4 regions of the Mesobacillus jeotgali genome follow, and region 2 is predicted to be linked to each of the others. Evidence: riboswitches for the same ligand, from Rfam matches in the RefSeq annotation. Region 2 holds a riboswitch; each other region holds the start of a gene.
The links. Region 2 has a riboswitch for S-adenosylmethionine ahead of FOF60_RS19715 (methionine ABC transporter ATP-binding protein). Riboswitches for the same ligand answer to the same signal wherever they lie in the genome.
Positions count from the first base shown of each region.

Region 1 (4,149 bases), 1.5 Mb from region 2:
TGACAAGCCACGCATCCTGGACTCCGAGGACTGCCCCGAAAGAATTCTGCAGGGTATAAAGCTTGTTGGCCAGATTTTCATCCTTAACCACCGCCAGACCCGCGACTGTATCACTGTGGCCGGACAGAAACTTTGTGGCGCTGTGGAGGACAATATCAGCTCCAAGTTCCAGCGGGCGCTGCAAGTAGGGAGTCATGAAGGTATTGTCAACAAAGGTAAGAGCGCCGTGTTTCTTCGCTATTTCGCTAATCGCCTGAATATCTGTCACCTTTAATAGCGGATTAGAGGGAGTTTCAGCATATAGCAATGCAGTATTGGGCCTAATTGCACGCTCTACCACGTCAAGGTCGGTCATATCCACAAAAGTGTGCTCAATACCAAAACGGTTCAGTACCTGTGTAACCATCCGGTAGGTGCCGCCATAAACATCCTCGGTTACGATCACGTGGTCACCTTGAGAAAGAAGCAAAAAGGCAGTTGAGATAGCTGCCATCCCGGATGAAAAAGCAAAACCCCGGACACCGCCCTCCAGCTCGGCGGTTATTTCCTCAAGTGCCTCTCTGGTGGGATTAAGACTGCGGCTGTAATCATATTTTCCAAATTTGTCTGCCGACGGCTGGTGGAAAGTTGAGGCGTGCTGGATTGGCACGCTTACTCCACCGGTTGCAGGATCGAACTTATGCTTGTTATGGAGCAATTGGGTTTCAAATGTATATCTGCTCATATTGCTTCAGCCTCCTGGCTTGCTTTTTGGAAAGCTTCATCCAAGTCTTTTATCAAATCCGCCACATTTTCGATTCCCACAGAGAATCGCAGCAGTCGGTCACAAACCCCGGTTTGTTCACGAATTTCAGCTGGGATATCGGCATGTGTCTGAGTCGCAGGGTAGGTAATGAAACTTTCTACGCCACCAAGGCTTTCTGCAAAAGTAATGGTAGATAGACTTTTTAAAAACGGATTCACCATGGCAGGAGAGTGTACTCTGAATGAAATCATTCCGCCTCTGCCGGGATACAAGACATCCTTCACAGCATGATGATTCTGTAAATAATTCATCAGCTCCCTGGCATTTTGTTCATGGCGTTCCATCCTTAATGCCAGTGTTTTCATCCCGCGGATGAGCAGCCAGGAATCGAACGGACTTAACACCGCACCTCCGCCATTATGATGAAGGAAGAGGGAATCACATATCTGCTGGCCCCTGGCAACGATGAGCCCGGCAAGAACATCATTGTGACCTCCAAGATATTTAGTTGCACTGTGGATCACGATATCTGCACCTAAAGTCAATGGTTTTTGCAGAAGGGGAGTGTAGAAGGTATTATCAACAATCAGCAGAATGCCGTTCTCTTTTGCGATGTTTGCGATGGCTTCAATATCAGCCTGCTCCATCAGAGGATTCGTCGGCGTTTCTACAAAAAGAGCCTTAGTCCTATGATTTATTGCGGATTTGATTTCGTTTACATCGGCCATGTCAGCATATGTACTATTTAATCCCCACTTTTTGAAACCCTGCTCGAGAAGACGGTAAGTTCCCCCGTATAGATCCTTCGAAACAATCCATTCATCTCCGTGCTCGAATAATGACAGAACTGTCCAGATTGCTGCCATTCCGGAGCTGCAGGCAAAACCGCGGTCTCCATCCTCCAGGTCTGCAATCGCCTTTTCAAGGATTTCGCGAGTAGGATTGCCCGTGCGGACATAATCATAGCCGCTGGATTGCCCAATCCCTTCGTGACGGTAGGCTGTCGTTAAATAGATTGGTGGATTGACCGCACCTGTTGATGATTCACTCCTGTTGCCAAGCTGTGCTAGCTTTGTTTCGATTTCTGCCAATTTATTCACTCCTATTGGTTATAGTCAGATGGCAGTTTTTGTTTTATGAGAAAAGACGAGATAATCGACTTAAAAAGGGACTTGTTCGACAATGATCCAGAAAGTCAGTGTGAGATCCCTAATAAAACAAAAAAAGCCTTCTTAAGAAGAAGACTTTACAGTTAGTAGCCATTCTTCTTATCTGCCAAGTTTCAAGAACTTGCTGGAATTAGCACCTTTTCAACAAAAATATAGTTGAAGGTTGCTGAAGCTTCACAGGGCCAGACCCTCAGCTTCTCTGGATAAGATTTAATATTATTGAATTATTAAATTTCTCTAAATATTACATCTGATCATGTTCAATGTCAATCATTTTAATTTAATGCGGTGAAGTATATATGCATAAGGTGTAAGATTAATAGAAGTATCTGGCAAGGCAAAGTAATTTTTTTTGACAGCTTTTTAGTGGATGAGGGCAAAGCTTTTAAGATTCCGGAGGTTTTATGACAGCTTTTCTGGTTCCGAAGCCAAAGCTGTCATGATTCCGATGTTATTGTGACAGCTTTTCTGGTTCCGAAGCCAAAGCTGTCATGATTCCGATGTTATTGTGACAGCTTTTCTGGTTGCAAGGCCAAAGCTGTCACGATTCCGGTGTTATTGTGACAGCTTTTCTGGATCCGAGATCAAAACTTTCACGATTCCGATGTTATTGTGACAGCTTTTCTGATTGCAAGGCCAAGGCTGTCACGATTCCAATGTTATTGTGACAGGTTTTCTGGTTCCGAGGCAAAGCTGTCACGATTCCGATGTTTTATGACAACTTTCCAGGTTACAGGCCAAAGCTGTCACGATTCCGATGTTATTGTGACAGCTTTCTGGTTCGAGGCCAAAGCTGTCACGATTCCGATGTTATTGTGACAGCTTTCTGATTGCAAGGCCAAAGCTGTCACGATTCCAATGTTATTGTGACAGGTTTTCTGGTTCCGAGGGCAAAGCTGTCACGATTCCGATGTTTTTATGACAACTTTCCAGGTTACAAGGCCAAAGCTGTCACGATTCCGATGTTATTGTGACAGCTTTTCTGGTTGCAAGGCCAAAGCTGTCACGATTCGAATGTTATTGTGACAGGTTTTCATGATTAGCTGCCAAAGGTGTCACGATTCCGTACCCTCAATCCCGCTTTAATCAAAATCAATATTCCGTTCTCTCATTAAAACGAGAAGGCGAGGGAGCAGCAGCATAAAAAGACTGGCTCACAAGAATAGATGAGCCAGTCTGACTAAATATAAAGTTATTAATATATTCCTACAGCATCAAATGCTTTATTGACAGCTTCAACTTCTGCAGAAGCCGCACCGTACAGGTCTTTTGCTGCTTGTACTGTTCCTGCTCGTGCCTGGCTGAAATTCGTGGAAGAAGTGTAATAGACTGTGTTTGCACGGTAGAAGATCGCTCCCATTTTATCTGTACCGATTCCTGGGACCGATACTCCATAATGTGAACCGCCTTCACTCAGAAGGTAGGCAGCTTTATTGATGATACCGCTGTTAATGTGGACACCGCCGTTATCGGAAGTTCCAGTGTAACGCTTGGAGTAGTGATCAGGATCGCCGTATTTAGTTGGGTCACTCATAGAACGAAGAGCATCTCCAGCCGTGTTTGGTGTATAGATGTCTTCGCCGATTTCAAAATCAGGATCATTGTTGTCATGGAATTCAGCAAGTGTGCCGAAGATATCGGAAATCGCTTCGTTCAATGCACCTGATTCATACTGGTAAACCAGGTCCGAACTGAAATCCGTCACAGCGTGAGTCAATTCATGCGCCACAACATCAAGACCGCCGGAAAGCGGAATGAACGTTGTGCCATCTCCATCACCATATACCATTTGCTGGCCATTCCAGAATGCATTGTTATAACTTCTGCCGTAATGGACAGTGGACTTCAGCGCTGCACCATTGTTGTCATATGAATTACGGCCAAAAGTGTTTTTATAGTAGTCATAAGTGAGACCTGCATAGTAGTGGGCATCTACTGCGGCTCCATCATAAGAAGCGTTCAGGTTATTATCTCCATCCACCCATAGGGAGCCTGGCGTTCTCTGGCGGTTCTTGGCATCGTAGGTAAACACACCATTTCCGCGAGTATTGTCCTGTAAATAATAAGAGCCATTTGAAAGAAGCGTGTTCAACGACTTCGTGTCGCCAAGCACTCCGACACCTGATCCAACCGTATCTGTTCCGTTTAAAGAAGGATTGTTTTTGCCAGCAGTATGAATGGCGTTGTATTTATTAATTATTTCACCTGTAACAGCGTTGATAAAGTACTGGTAAT
Region 1 covers NZ_CP109811.1:2,387,389-2,391,537, forward strand. The annotation lists gene metC (cystathionine beta-lyase) at 1-724, opposite strand, end outside; gene FOF60_RS12180 (methionine biosynthesis PLP-dependent protein) at 721-1,836, opposite strand; SAM riboswitch class I at 2,011-2,124, opposite strand; gene FOF60_RS12185 (M4 family metallopeptidase) at 3,110-4,149, opposite strand, start outside.
Region 1: linked by a shared signal. The riboswitch ahead of FOF60_RS12180 (methionine biosynthesis PLP-dependent protein) and the one ahead of FOF60_RS19715 (methionine ABC transporter ATP-binding protein) in region 2 are both predicted to bind S-adenosylmethionine.

Region 2 (4,149 bases):
CAATTGCTGCAAGATAAATGATTGCTGACCAACCAAGTTCTTTCCATATATCCGATAGAATGACGATCGCCCAGAAGTTATCAGGTGAAGCAAGGAAATTCGTACGTTCGCTGATCAACCCTAAACCAAGCAGGATATCATTTAAGACACCGATATCTGCCAGCCATGTTGTCAAAATCCCTCCAAGTACAACCCATGAAATGAAGTGTGGCAAGTAAGAGATCGTTTGAACCGCTTTCTTTAGCTTCATTGATGTAAGTTCATTAAGCAAAAGAGCAAAAATGATTGGAAGCGGGAACCCGATAATTAGTTTGATCAAGCTGATTCCCAGTGTATTTTTCAGGACAATCCAGAAGTTCTCATCCTGCAGGAATTCCTTGAACTGCATCAATCCTACCCATGGTGCTTCTGAGATCGTTTTGATAATGCTGTATTCCTTGAAAGCGATGATCAACCCATACATCGGGATATAGTTGAAGATGAACATCCACACTACTCCGAGAAGCGCCATCGTTTGCAAATACTTTTGAGAAATGATTGTCTTTTTGATTTTTTTGTATTTTTCCTTTTTTGTAGGCTCTACCATTATGGTGTCACTGACTTGTTGTTCGACTGGCTGTTGAATCTTGACTTCCATTTCTTCACCACCTTAGTTGCTTTGTCTTTCTTGTACCTTAATCATAAAAAAAAGGGCTTACATTTATAAGCCATGGAATTTTGCTTATGGTACCAATTTTTTAGTTTTAGGTTTATTGAGTAAAATATTGATACCATCGTGTTGGTATCGTTTACAAAAAGGGCAGGATTATGACAATGCGGCCATATAACGGATCCTGCATATATGCTCCTCAAACCTAAAGGATGGATTTTCATAACTAAAAAGGATAATCTAATCGTAGAGTTTTTTAAATCGAAGCTAATGGAAAGGAATATATTATGATTGCGAAAACAGAGGAAGATTTTAACGGCTTGAAAGAAATTGGCAGGATTGTCGGCTTGATACGTGATGAATTGGTCCAAAAGACCATACCTGGAATTACCACCAAGGAACTTGATGAAATCGCGGGTGCCATGTTTGAGCAGCATGGTGCGATTTCTGCGCCAAAGGGTGAGTACAATTTTCCAGGGTACACATGCATCAGTGTGAATGAAGAAGTAGCCCATGGAATTCCGGGAAGCCGCGTCATCCAAGAAGGCGATATTGTGAATATCGACGTTTCCGGATCGAAAAATGGATATTTCGCTGATACCGGCATCTCATTTGTCGTTGGCAAAGGGGATCCAATTTTAACGAAGATATGCGAAACAGCCGTCGAGGCGTTTGAAGCAGGTCTGAAAAAGGCGAAACCCGGATCGAAGAAAAGCGGACTAGGTAAAGCAGTTATCGCAACTGCGAGAAAGAACGGCCTGACAGTCATCAAGAATTTGACCGGACACGGGATTGGACGAACAATCCATGAGGCACCCGATCATATCTACAACTATCATGAGCCATGGGATGACGAGCTTTTAAAGGATGGAATGGTCATCGCTTTTGAGCCATTCATCTCAACTCGTGAGGAAGAAGTCTTCCAAAATGAAAACGATGAATGGACATATGTAACAGAAAACAGCTTTGTCGCTCAATGTGAGCATACAATCATCCTTACGAAGAATGGGCCGATTGTCATTACTCGATAGAGCTTTTTTCTCGATTGAAACCCTTGCTGCTGCAGGGGTTTCTCTTTTTTTGCCTGACCCCCCTGGCAGTTCATACTATATTCCTATTTTTCGTATTGCTAAAAAAAATCCAACAAAATGATTGACACTTTTTCTATGACACAGTAAAGTAATAAACAAGATTTACAACTCAATATTCGTTACTTCTTATCAAGAGAGGTTGAGGGACTGGCCCTATGACACCTCGGCAGCGGACTCCTTTGGAGGACTGTGCCAAATCCAGCAAGCATGAGCTTGACAGATAAGAAGAGGCCGACTTTTCATTTGATGTCCTCTTCTTTCTGAAGGGGACTTTTTGTTTTTTACAAATATCCCCACTTTAAAATTTCATATCGATACTTTCTTATCAAGAGAGGCGGAGGGACTGGCCCTATGAAGCCTCGGCAGCGGACTCACATTGAGGACTGTGCCAAATCCAGCAAGCATGAGCTTGGGAGATAAGAAGAGATATTGTCCAGCATTCGTTGCGGCATGCCCTCTTCCTGTTTCCGGGAAGAGTTTTTTTTATGCCCTAAAAAGGAGGAAAACAATGATTACGTTTGAGAAAGTGGAAAAAGTTTATGAAAGCCGCGGAAACAAGGTAGCGGCACTGAATGGAATTGATTTGGAAATCAAAGAAGGAGAAATATTCGGAGTCATTGGTTTCAGCGGTGCAGGAAAAAGTTCATTGATCCGCTGCGTAAACCTACTGGAACGGCCAACATCAGGCAGGGTGATTGTGGATGGCTGCGATATGACTTCCCTTTCAGTAAAAGAAGTCAGGGAGATAAAAAAGAATATCGGCATGGTATTCCAGCATTTCAATCTTTTAAACTCGAAAACTGTTTTTGATAATGTTGCGATGCCGCTCATTCTCGCAAAACTTCCAAAAGACAAAATAAAAGAAAGGGTGTATCAGCTCCTCGACTTTGTCGGCCTGGCTGATAAAGCAGACAATTATCCAGACCAGCTTTCAGGCGGCCAGAAGCAGCGTATCGGAATAGCCCGGGCACTGGCAACTCAGCCGAAAATCCTGCTCTGTGACGAAGCGACTTCTGCCCTTGACCCGCAGACAACCAGTTCCATCCTGCAGCTTTTGAAAAAAATCAACAAGGAGTACAACATTACGATTTTAATCATTACCCATGAAATGTCCGTCATCAGGGAAATTTGCGACAGAGTTGCTGTCATCGAGGATGGCAGAATCATCGAAGAAGACACTGTCTTCAGTGTTTTTTCAGCTCCTAAAACAGAAACAGCAAGAAATTTCATCAGCACCATCATGAATGACAGTATTCCTGATTCCGTGTACAGGATTATTGAAGGAAATTCAGGGCTGCATAAGGTATTCCGGATCAACTTTGTCGGTGAGTCAGCCGGTCAGCCGCTTCTTTCTCAGCTTTCTAAGAAATTCGATATCAATGTCAATGTTCTCTTCGGCAATATCACAGAGCTTCAGGGCATTCCATTCGGTAACCTGATTGTCGAGTTCCAGGGCAGTGATAAAGAAATTTTGAGGGCTCTTAATTTTATCGATCAACAAAAAGTAAGCATAAAGGAAGTGACAGCAAATGCTAGTTAATTCAGAGCAAATCATCCAAGCCTTAATTGAAACACTGCAAATGGTTGCATTCTCTCTCCTGTTTTCGGCAGTTCTGGGGGTGCCACTGGGAATTGCGCTTGTGGTCACACGGAAAGGCCATTTACTAGAAAACGCACCTATTTTCAATGTACTCAACAGCGTCATCAACGTCTTCCGCTCTGTGCCATTCATCATCCTGCTGGTTGCCATCATCCCGCTGACCCGGTTGATTGTTGGCACGTCGATTGGTACAGCCGCAGCTGTCGTCCCGCTCGTCTTCTATGCAGGTCCGTATATTGCCAGATTGGTAGAGAATTCCCTGCTCGAAGTGGATCCTGGCGTGATTGAGGCAGCCGAATCAATGGGAGCCACGCCCTGGCAGATTGTTTTCAAATTCATTCTTCCCGAAGCGATGAGCTCGCTGATCCTCGCATTTACGATTGCGACTGTTGGATTGATCGGTGCATCAGCAATGGCCGGGGCAATCGGCGGCGGCGGACTGGGCGACCTGGCGATTACATATGGCTACCAGCGATTTGATACCCAGACGATGTTCATCACAGTCGGCATCTTGATTGTAATGGTTCAGGGGCTTCAATCCCTTGGAAATATATCAGCTAAAAAAATCAGAAGAAGATAACCAGGAGGAAACCAAAATGAAAAAACTTTTATTAGCTTTGATTGTACTTAGTCTAGCAGTAATCAGCAGCGCATGCTCCAGCTCTTCATCATCAGCGAAAGGCGGAGAAACCGTCAAAGTGAAACTTGGAGTCAGCGGCACCGATCACCGAGTATGGGATTTTGTCGCCAAAAAGGCAGAAAAAGAAGGAATTGAAGTCGAAATCGTCACTTTCTCTGATTATGTCCAG
Region 2 covers NZ_CP109811.1:3,846,974-3,851,122, forward strand. The annotation lists gene FOF60_RS19705 (ABC transporter permease) at 1-586, opposite strand, end outside; gene map (type I methionyl aminopeptidase) at 937-1,680, shown strand; SAM riboswitch class I at 1,864-1,967, shown strand; SAM riboswitch class I at 2,060-2,163, shown strand; gene FOF60_RS19715 (methionine ABC transporter ATP-binding protein) at 2,249-3,280, shown strand; gene FOF60_RS19720 (methionine ABC transporter permease) at 3,270-3,920, shown strand; gene FOF60_RS19725 (MetQ/NlpA family ABC transporter substrate-binding protein) at 3,937-4,149, shown strand, end outside.

Region 3 (4,149 bases), 2.0 Mb from region 2:
GATTGGTCTGCTCACATCTGCAGAGGACCTGTACCTTTCGATCGAAACCGAGAGCAATATTTTGAGGATTGAAAGCGGCCTGCAGCTATTGACGCTTTACATAGAGCAGGGAAAGCTTGAAAAAGCAGTTGCTGTCATCAAGAAATCAGTGGCACTTGATCCGGATTATCCGGGTGTAACTGAAATAGCCCGCGCTTTCTTTGAAGAGCACCAGGAATGGGAAAATGCCGTCGAATTGGCGGTAAATGAAGGTGTTCGAACCGGTTCGCCTAAGTGGTTCGACGTCTTGAATCAGTACGTAGAACAGGGGCATACCGGCCAATTATCGCCAGATTATTTTAACGAAGCATTATCCGTCCTATTCCAGGTAGACCGAAGCCGGTTTGAACAGCTAGCTGTTTCATTGTGGGAAAGTTACAGGAATCAAAGCTCATACATGATATGGCTCAGGGAATTCAACCAATTGTTCAGCGGGATGGACGGCAATAGAAGAGATGGCTGGACCCATCTTTCGGCTGTCTATCAGGATACCTATTTCGAGCTGATTAATGGGGATCGCTTGATTAAAGAGATTTCTCCGCTGATTCCTGAGTTGCTGACTAACTGGCTCAAGATAACAAGTCCTGTTAACAGCCTTGTTTCGGCATCATCGATTATAGCGTGGAATGAAGTATTTCCAGGGACCATTACCGCATCGGCGATTCACGATGCCGAGAACCTTGTGCTGAATTCACGCGAGTACCATGATGGCTACGAGGATAGCATGCAGCTATTCGAAACAATCATCAAATGGGCAGAGGATCATGAGATAGAGGTAGGCAACAGGATCAAGTGGCTGGTCCAAGAGCTGAAGGAATCCAATGTCCATAATCTACTGATCGCCGGTTTGTCTGGCAATGGAAAGTCTTCCTTTGTCAATACCATTATAGGGGAAGAACTGATTACATCTCCTACTGCGGCGGTCATCCGGTTCACGAACGAAGAAAATCCGGAAATCCAGGAAATCACCGATACGGCCGTCCGCCAAATCATGGATATTGAGGACTTCAAGGAAAGTGCAGGAATTCGCCGACAGAACCATAAAAATGAAACGATCATAGATTTCAGAGCTGAGTTCGCGTTCCTGCGCGACCATGAACTGGCACTGATTGATACTCCTGGAGTCAATCGCAATAACTATGACAATCACCCGTTGTACAATTACCTGAGGTTTGCAGATAGCTTGCTTTTCGTGCTCAACGCAAATGATCCTTTTACGGAAAAAGAAAGAGAAATCCTCTCGAAGATTTCAGAGTACTTCCCGCAGCTTCCAATACACTTCCTGTTGAATAAAATAGATTCAATCTACAGTCAGCAGGAGGCAGTAGAAGTTTTTGACCAAACATGGGCTGAAATCAGCCAATACTATCCTGACGCAAAAATGTTTGCTTTCTCGGCTAATTATGACAAAGGAAAGCAGCTGAGAGACTTCTCTGAATTTATTAAAACGAACAACAGGTCTGTCGACATCGAGCAGGAGCGCACAGCAAAACTGCAATTCTTTGTCAGAAGGGCCATCACGTATCTGCTTGATAAACGGATTGAAATTGAGAATAACCATATGGAAACAATCAACTGGAACGAAGAAATGGTAAGTAAGCTGAACGGTGCCATCAATCAGCTGGGAGACATTGAAGAAGAGAAATCGAAGTCCATTCAGAAGTCATATCGTAAAATCAAGGATGAAACCCGTGCGGAAATCATTGAAAGAATCCCGGAAATCCTGCGCAGTTGTTCTGAATTGGTGACGGAGGACAGCGATTTCGGAAAAATCCATGCTGAAATGGATGAAGCAATGAACAAGAAGATTAGGGAATACCTTGATGAAACTGTTTTGCCGAAATTCCATGAAGATTTGCAGGGCTGGATTCAACATTCCAAGGATGAATTCGATCATAGCCAAAACTACTTGAATGAAATGGCCGAGGGCTTTAACTCGATGTATGGAGAGGAACGGATCAGTCTGGATTGTGATTTCAGGGTGCTTGATGACTGGCGCCGCGATGCAAGCCGGATGACGAACGGTGTACACTATGAAAATGTCAACATCATGAACCGCCCGACACCGCAGCAGTTCTTCCTGAAAAGCGCAGGTAAGCTGCTTGGCGTGCTGCCGCAAAACAATGCGATGCTTTATAACCGATACAAAACCTATCTGGAGTCGGAAGACTATTATGATATCGGCGTAACCATCGCGAAAAGATTCCTGCAGCAATTCGAGATTTTTGAGAAGTCGATTGAACGAGATGTGAACCTGTTCTTCAAAAATCCATTCATTGTACTGGAAGAAGCAGTAGAAGAAGCCAAATCGGAAATCGATTATGGTAAGACCGAACTTGAAAAAATGAGAATCAACCCAGAACTGTACCGCGACCCATTGACACTGTACGAAGTAAAGCTCCGACAGTTTGAATGGATGACAGCTGCAGGAAGAGGGGAATAGAAAAAGGAAGATTCCGATTTGGAGTCTTCCTTTTTGTTTGGTACGGAAAAAAGAATATAATTAAATTTTCATAATAATATTGACAATATGAGTATAGGAGTTTAAAGTAAAATTTATCGATTTGCAACATTAACTCAATAAAGAAATTCTCTTATCAAGAGTGGCAGAGGGACTGGCCCTGTGACGCCCAGCAACCGTTCCAATGGAATTGGTGCTAAATCCTGCAAAACAATTTTTTGTTTTGAAAGATAAGAGAGGAATCCGACTTTGCATTTTATTGCGTTTGAAACCTCTCTTTTCTGGAGAGGTTTTTTTATTTGTTTTAGTTACGCAGATCAATCAAAGGGGGAGAATCAAATGAAAAAAGGAATTAAAAAAGTATTTTTAGGTGCAGTTGCTTCTGCACTGCTGCTGACAGGATGCGGCGGCGGAGAGACGAAAACGGCCAGCGGTCCTGTGGAAGGCGTTCCGGAGCGATTTGCAAAAGGTGAGGAAGTCAAAATCAAAGTCATCCGCAAGATTGGCGGAGATGACCATACAGCGCAATTTTTAGCCGGAGCGAAAGCAGAAGGAGAAGCGCTCGGCTTTAAGGTAGACGTCTTCACGGCAAATGGTGATACAGCCAAATTCCATGACGCAATCAATCAGGGGCTGCAGCAGGATTATGATGGATTCATCATTTCCCATGGAGATGATGCAGCAACTGTAGATGATGTGAAAAAATTAGTTGAAAAAGGCAAAAGCGTCATAACTTTCGATTCAAATCCGGATCTGGCGCAGGTAGAGGGAGTCACGCTCACATCCCAGGATGATGAGGCTCTCGCAACGCAGGTACTAGACCAGCTTGTGAAGGACCAACATGGAGAAGCGAATATCGTTTACCTCTGGGTTGATGGCTTCCCGCCAATGGTCAGAAGAAATAAAGTTTACCAGGAAACTCTGAAGGCAAACCCGGGAATCAAAGAGGTTGAGAGATTCGGAGTGGCCGCTGCCGATACAAGTGTCCAGACGCAGAATGCTGTGGCCGCGATGCTCAACAAGCATCCAAAAGGGGAAATTAACGCGATTTTCGCAACGTGGGACGCGTTTGCAATCGGAGCTGCTCGTGCCATTAAGGAAGCTGGCCGCGAGGAAATCAAGATTTACGGAATTGATGTTTCCAATGCTGATCTTCAGGAAATCCAGGGAGAAGGCAGCCCATGGAAATATACTGCCGCTGTTGATCCAAAGCTGATAGGAGAAGTGAATATGAGATTGCTGGCGAAAAAGCTTGCCGGCGAGGAAACACCAGCAACCTATGATCTAGAAGCATCACTGATTTCCCAGGAAGAGCTGCAGCAGTCAAAAAATCCAGTAAACATGGTCAATCTGGCTGAAATCATCGAAGGCTGGGGCGAATCAGACGCATTTCTGGAAGATTGGATGCAGAAATTGAAGGATCACTATAAGAAATAACAATAATAATGATTGGTTGATAAGTTTTATAGCGAAAAAATAATTTTTATAGCGACTTTTTCAGTTATATAGCGATTTTCTTGATTTTATAGCGATTTTTCCGATTTTATAGCGAAAATCTCATTTTTATAGCGAACTGGAAATTCCACGCGATTTTTTCCAGTTCAGCGAACAAAGCAGGCACTCTCAAAAAAAGAGTGTCTGTTTTCCAG
Region 3 covers NZ_CP109811.1:972,470-976,618, forward strand. The annotation lists gene FOF60_RS04850 (dynamin family protein) at 1-2,482, shown strand, start outside; SAM riboswitch class I at 2,631-2,737, shown strand; gene FOF60_RS04855 (sugar ABC transporter substrate-binding protein) at 2,840-3,937, shown strand.
Region 3: linked by a shared signal. The riboswitch ahead of FOF60_RS04855 (sugar ABC transporter substrate-binding protein) and the one ahead of FOF60_RS19715 (methionine ABC transporter ATP-binding protein) in region 2 are both predicted to bind S-adenosylmethionine.

Region 4 (4,149 bases), 210 kb from region 2:
ATGAGTTATTCTTTTACCGGTACGACTGCACCTTCATATTTTTCAAGGATGAAATCCTGGATCTCTTTTGAATGAAGCACTTCAACTAGCGCCTTGATTGCTGGTTTGTCGGCATCTCCTTCACGGACAGCAATTACGTTCACATAAGGAGAATCGCTTTCCTCGATGGCAATTGAATCGTTTAATGGGTTCAACCCTGCATCGATTGCATAGTTAGAGTTGATCAATACTGCGTCGCCTTCACCATTGTTGAAGATTTGCGGAAGCATAGCTGCTTCATACTCTGTATCAAAATCTAATTCTTTAGGATTTTCTGCAATATCATCAATTGTTGCTTTTACTTTTTCTACGCCTTCTTTAAGGGTGATCAGTCCCTCTTTTTCAAGCATTGTTAAAATACGGCCATGGTCTGCTACCGAGCTGCTCATGATGATGTGCGCTCCCTTTGGCAGGTCATCCAGTGTAGTATGTTCCTTTGAATATACACCGATAGGCTCGATATGGATGCCGCCTGCGTTTTCAAACTTATAGCCGTGCTCAGCCATTTGGGACTCTAAGTAAGGTATATGCTGGAAGTAGTTTGCATCCAGTTCTCCTCCATCAAGTGCCTGGTTTGGAACAACATAGTCGTTGAATGTCTTGATTTCCATTTCATAACCCTTTTCTTCAAGTAACGCTTTTGCTTCTTCCAAAATTTCTGCGTGAGGCACGTTCGAAGCACCTACGACGATTTTCTTGCTTTCTTCGTTGCCGCCTTCTCCAGATGTGTTATCCTCGGAAGTTCCGCAAGCTGCAAGTCCTGCTGTTAAAACTAATGCTAATAATGCTAATAACCATTTTTTCAATTCAATTCTCTCCTTTATCTCTTATCTAATTTCCTGGTGAAGAAGTCACCTGCAAACTGGATTATAAACACAATAATCAAGATAATAATTGTGGCCATTAAGGTGACATCATTTCGGCTTCTCTGGAAACCTTCAAGGTATGCCAGGTTCCCAAGACCGCCTGCGCCAATGACTCCGGCCATTGCTGTGTAACTGACTAGCGCAATCGCCGTTACCGTAATACCAGAAACCAAAGCTGGCATCGATTCTGGAAGCAGCACCTTCCAGATAATCGTCGTCGTCTTGGCACCCATGGACTTGGCTGCTTCAATGACACCTTTATCAATCTCACGCAAGCCGATTTCTACCATCCTTGCGTAAAATGGCGCCGAACCGATAATCAGAGCAGGTAGGGCAGCATTTTCCCCAATCATCGAGCCAACGATAATTTTTGTAAAAGGAATCAGAAGTACGATCAAGATAATGAATGGGATCGACCTAAAAATATTAACAACTGCGCTCAATACTAAATTGACAGGTTTATTTTCCCAAATATTTCCCGGGGATGTCAAAAAAAGCAGCAGTCCGAGGAGTGCTCCAAGGATAAAGGTAGCCACTACAGAAATGGCACTCATGTACAGTGTCTCAACTGTCGCTTCCCACATTCGGTCCCAGTTGACATTTGGAAACAATGTCTCAGCCATTCGAAATCACCTCCACGCCGACTTCATGCTGGCCGATATACTCGATTGCCCGGGCTACTTCGCCCTCTTCACCATCAAGATGGATGAACAAAGTTCCATACGAACCATCTTGTGTCTGTGAAATTTTACCCTGAACAATATTGACCGTTATTGAAAACTCACGGATCAAGTTGGTGATCAACGGCTGTTCTGTCCCTTCACCTACGAATGTGAGCTGTACAACGCGGCCATGTGGATAGCGCTCCAGTAAATGGTCAACAGTTTCTTTTGTTTCTTCAGGTTCTGTCACCTGCTGGACGAATCTTTTCGTAATCGGCTGCTGAGGATTTTTAAAGACTTCCAGTACAGGTCCTGTTTCAACAATCTTTCCGCCTTCCATTACAGCGACTCGATGGCAAATTTTCCTGATAACATGCATTTCGTGGGTGATCAGGACGATTGTCAGGCCAAGCCTTTTATTGATATCAACTAGGAGATCGAGAATTTGGTCAGTCGTCTGCGGATCAAGTGCTGAAGTTGCTTCATCCCCAAGGAGTACTTTCGGGTTATTGGCAAGCGCCCTAGCAATTCCGACCCTCTGTTTCTGGCCGCCGCTCAACTGGGACGGATAAGCATCTCCCCGGCCTTCAAGACCTACTAATGTGATCAATTCTTTTACCCGTTTCTCTCTCTCTGCTTTTGCCACTCCGGCAATTTCAAGCGGAAACTCGATATTCTCCGCTACAGTCCTTGACCATAGCAGATTGAAATGCTGGAAAATCATGCTGATTTCCTGGCGAGCCTTGCGCAGATCTGCTCCCTTAATCCTGGAAACTTCCCTTCCGGCTACCACTACAGAACCTGATGTTGGGATTTCCAGCCCATTCAGCATGCGAATCAAAGTACTTTTGCCGGCACCACTATAACCGATAACTCCATAGATTTCGCCTTCCTTGACTTCAAGGTTGACATCATCGACTGCCTTAACATCCCCCTTGTTGGAAGGATAAATCTTTCTGGCATTCTTTATCGTAATCAATTGACTCCCCCTCTTTGCAACCGAGTATTCCATACTTATTAAAACCGTTTAATTTCCCTGAAAATAAGAAGGTTATCAATCTAGTTTCCCATTCCCTAACCAAAAAAATTCAAACTCAGCAAAATCGGGCAATGGGCTCTTATCCTAAACGGGAAAATTGTACTCTTGTGATAAAATCTTTTCGGACAAGCTTTTTAGCTATAACTTTTTAAGCATTTATTCGAAAAGAACAAAATAAAAGCCTTCCTGCAAGTGAGCAGAAAGGCATAATAATAGTGGATTCCTTTCTCTCATCTGCCAAAGCGATCTGCTTTGTGTGAATTGGCACCATTTCAGCAAGCAATGCTTACTGACGGTTGCCGGGCTTCATAGGGCACTTCCCTCCACCTCTCTTGATAAGAGCACGCTATTAAATTATCTAATCGGTTTTAAGTTACGAGTGTGATTGTAGCACGGATTAAAAAAGGGTGTCAATAAAATTATTTTCAAATATTTTCTGGAAGGTTATGGATTTTAAATTCCAGCAGGGACTCCAGGTACTCCGGTCGCTTTTTCGATCGCCTGCTCCAGGTCTTCAATGATATCTTCCACATTTTCAATCCCGACGGAAAGGCGGATTAAATCCTCAGGAACCCCAGCTGCTTTAAGGCCTTCTGAATCCAGCTGCTGATGGGTTGTGCTTGCAGGATGGATGATCAGGCTTTTAGCATCGCCGACATTTGCGACATGGGACCATAATTCTAGTGAGTTGATCAGCTTTGCTCCGGCTTCCCTGCCGCCTTCAATCCCAAAAATAACTACTGACCCGGCTCCCTTTGGAAGGTAGCGGTCTGCGAGGTTTTTATCAGGATGAGACTCATGGCCAGGATAGCTTACCCAGGTAACAGCAGGATGAGACTCTAGGTAATCTACAATTTTTCGTGTATTGGCGATATGCTCCTTCATGCGTACATGTAAAGTTTCGATGCCAAGGTTAAATTGGAAGGCGCTCTGCGGACTGATTGCCGGTCCCAGGTCACGCAAAAGCTGGACTCTTGCCTTAACGATATATGCGGCAGCTCCGATTGCTTCACTATAGACAATGTTATGATAGCTGGAGTCCGGCTCATTAAAGCCTGGGAATTTAGCTGAACTCCAATCGAACTTTCCTCCATCCACAATAATCCCGCCCATGACTGTCCCGTTCCCTAACAGCCACTTGGTTGCCGAGTGGATGACGATATCAGCTCCATGGTCAATTGGCCGGCAAAGATATGGTGTCGCAAAAGTGTTATCGATGATCAGCGGCACACCTGCTTCGTGGGCAACTTCGGCAACAGCTTCAATATCCAGGATCCTGAGACTCGGATTGCCGATCGTTTCTGCATAGACTGCTTTGGTTTTCGGAGTTATTGCCCTTCGGAAATTTTCAGGATCAGCGGAATCAACCAGGTGGACTTTTATTCCATACTTCGGCAGGGTGACAGCAAATAGATTGTAGGTGCCACCATATAGATTAGCGGCAGCAACAATTTCATCGCCCGCATGCGCAATGTTCAGGATGGCCATCGTGATGGCAGACATCCCGCTCGATAAAGCGAGCGCACCTACACCGCCTTCAAGC
Region 4 covers NZ_CP109811.1:4,056,793-4,060,941, forward strand. The annotation lists gene FOF60_RS20815 (MetQ/NlpA family ABC transporter substrate-binding protein) at 6-845, opposite strand; gene FOF60_RS20820 (methionine ABC transporter permease) at 860-1,528, opposite strand; gene FOF60_RS20825 (methionine ABC transporter ATP-binding protein) at 1,521-2,579, opposite strand; SAM riboswitch class I at 2,834-2,948, opposite strand; gene FOF60_RS20830 (O-acetylhomoserine aminocarboxypropyltransferase/cysteine synthase family protein) at 3,060-4,149, opposite strand, start outside.
Region 4: linked by a shared signal. The riboswitch ahead of FOF60_RS20825 (methionine ABC transporter ATP-binding protein) and the one ahead of FOF60_RS19715 (methionine ABC transporter ATP-binding protein) in region 2 are both predicted to bind S-adenosylmethionine.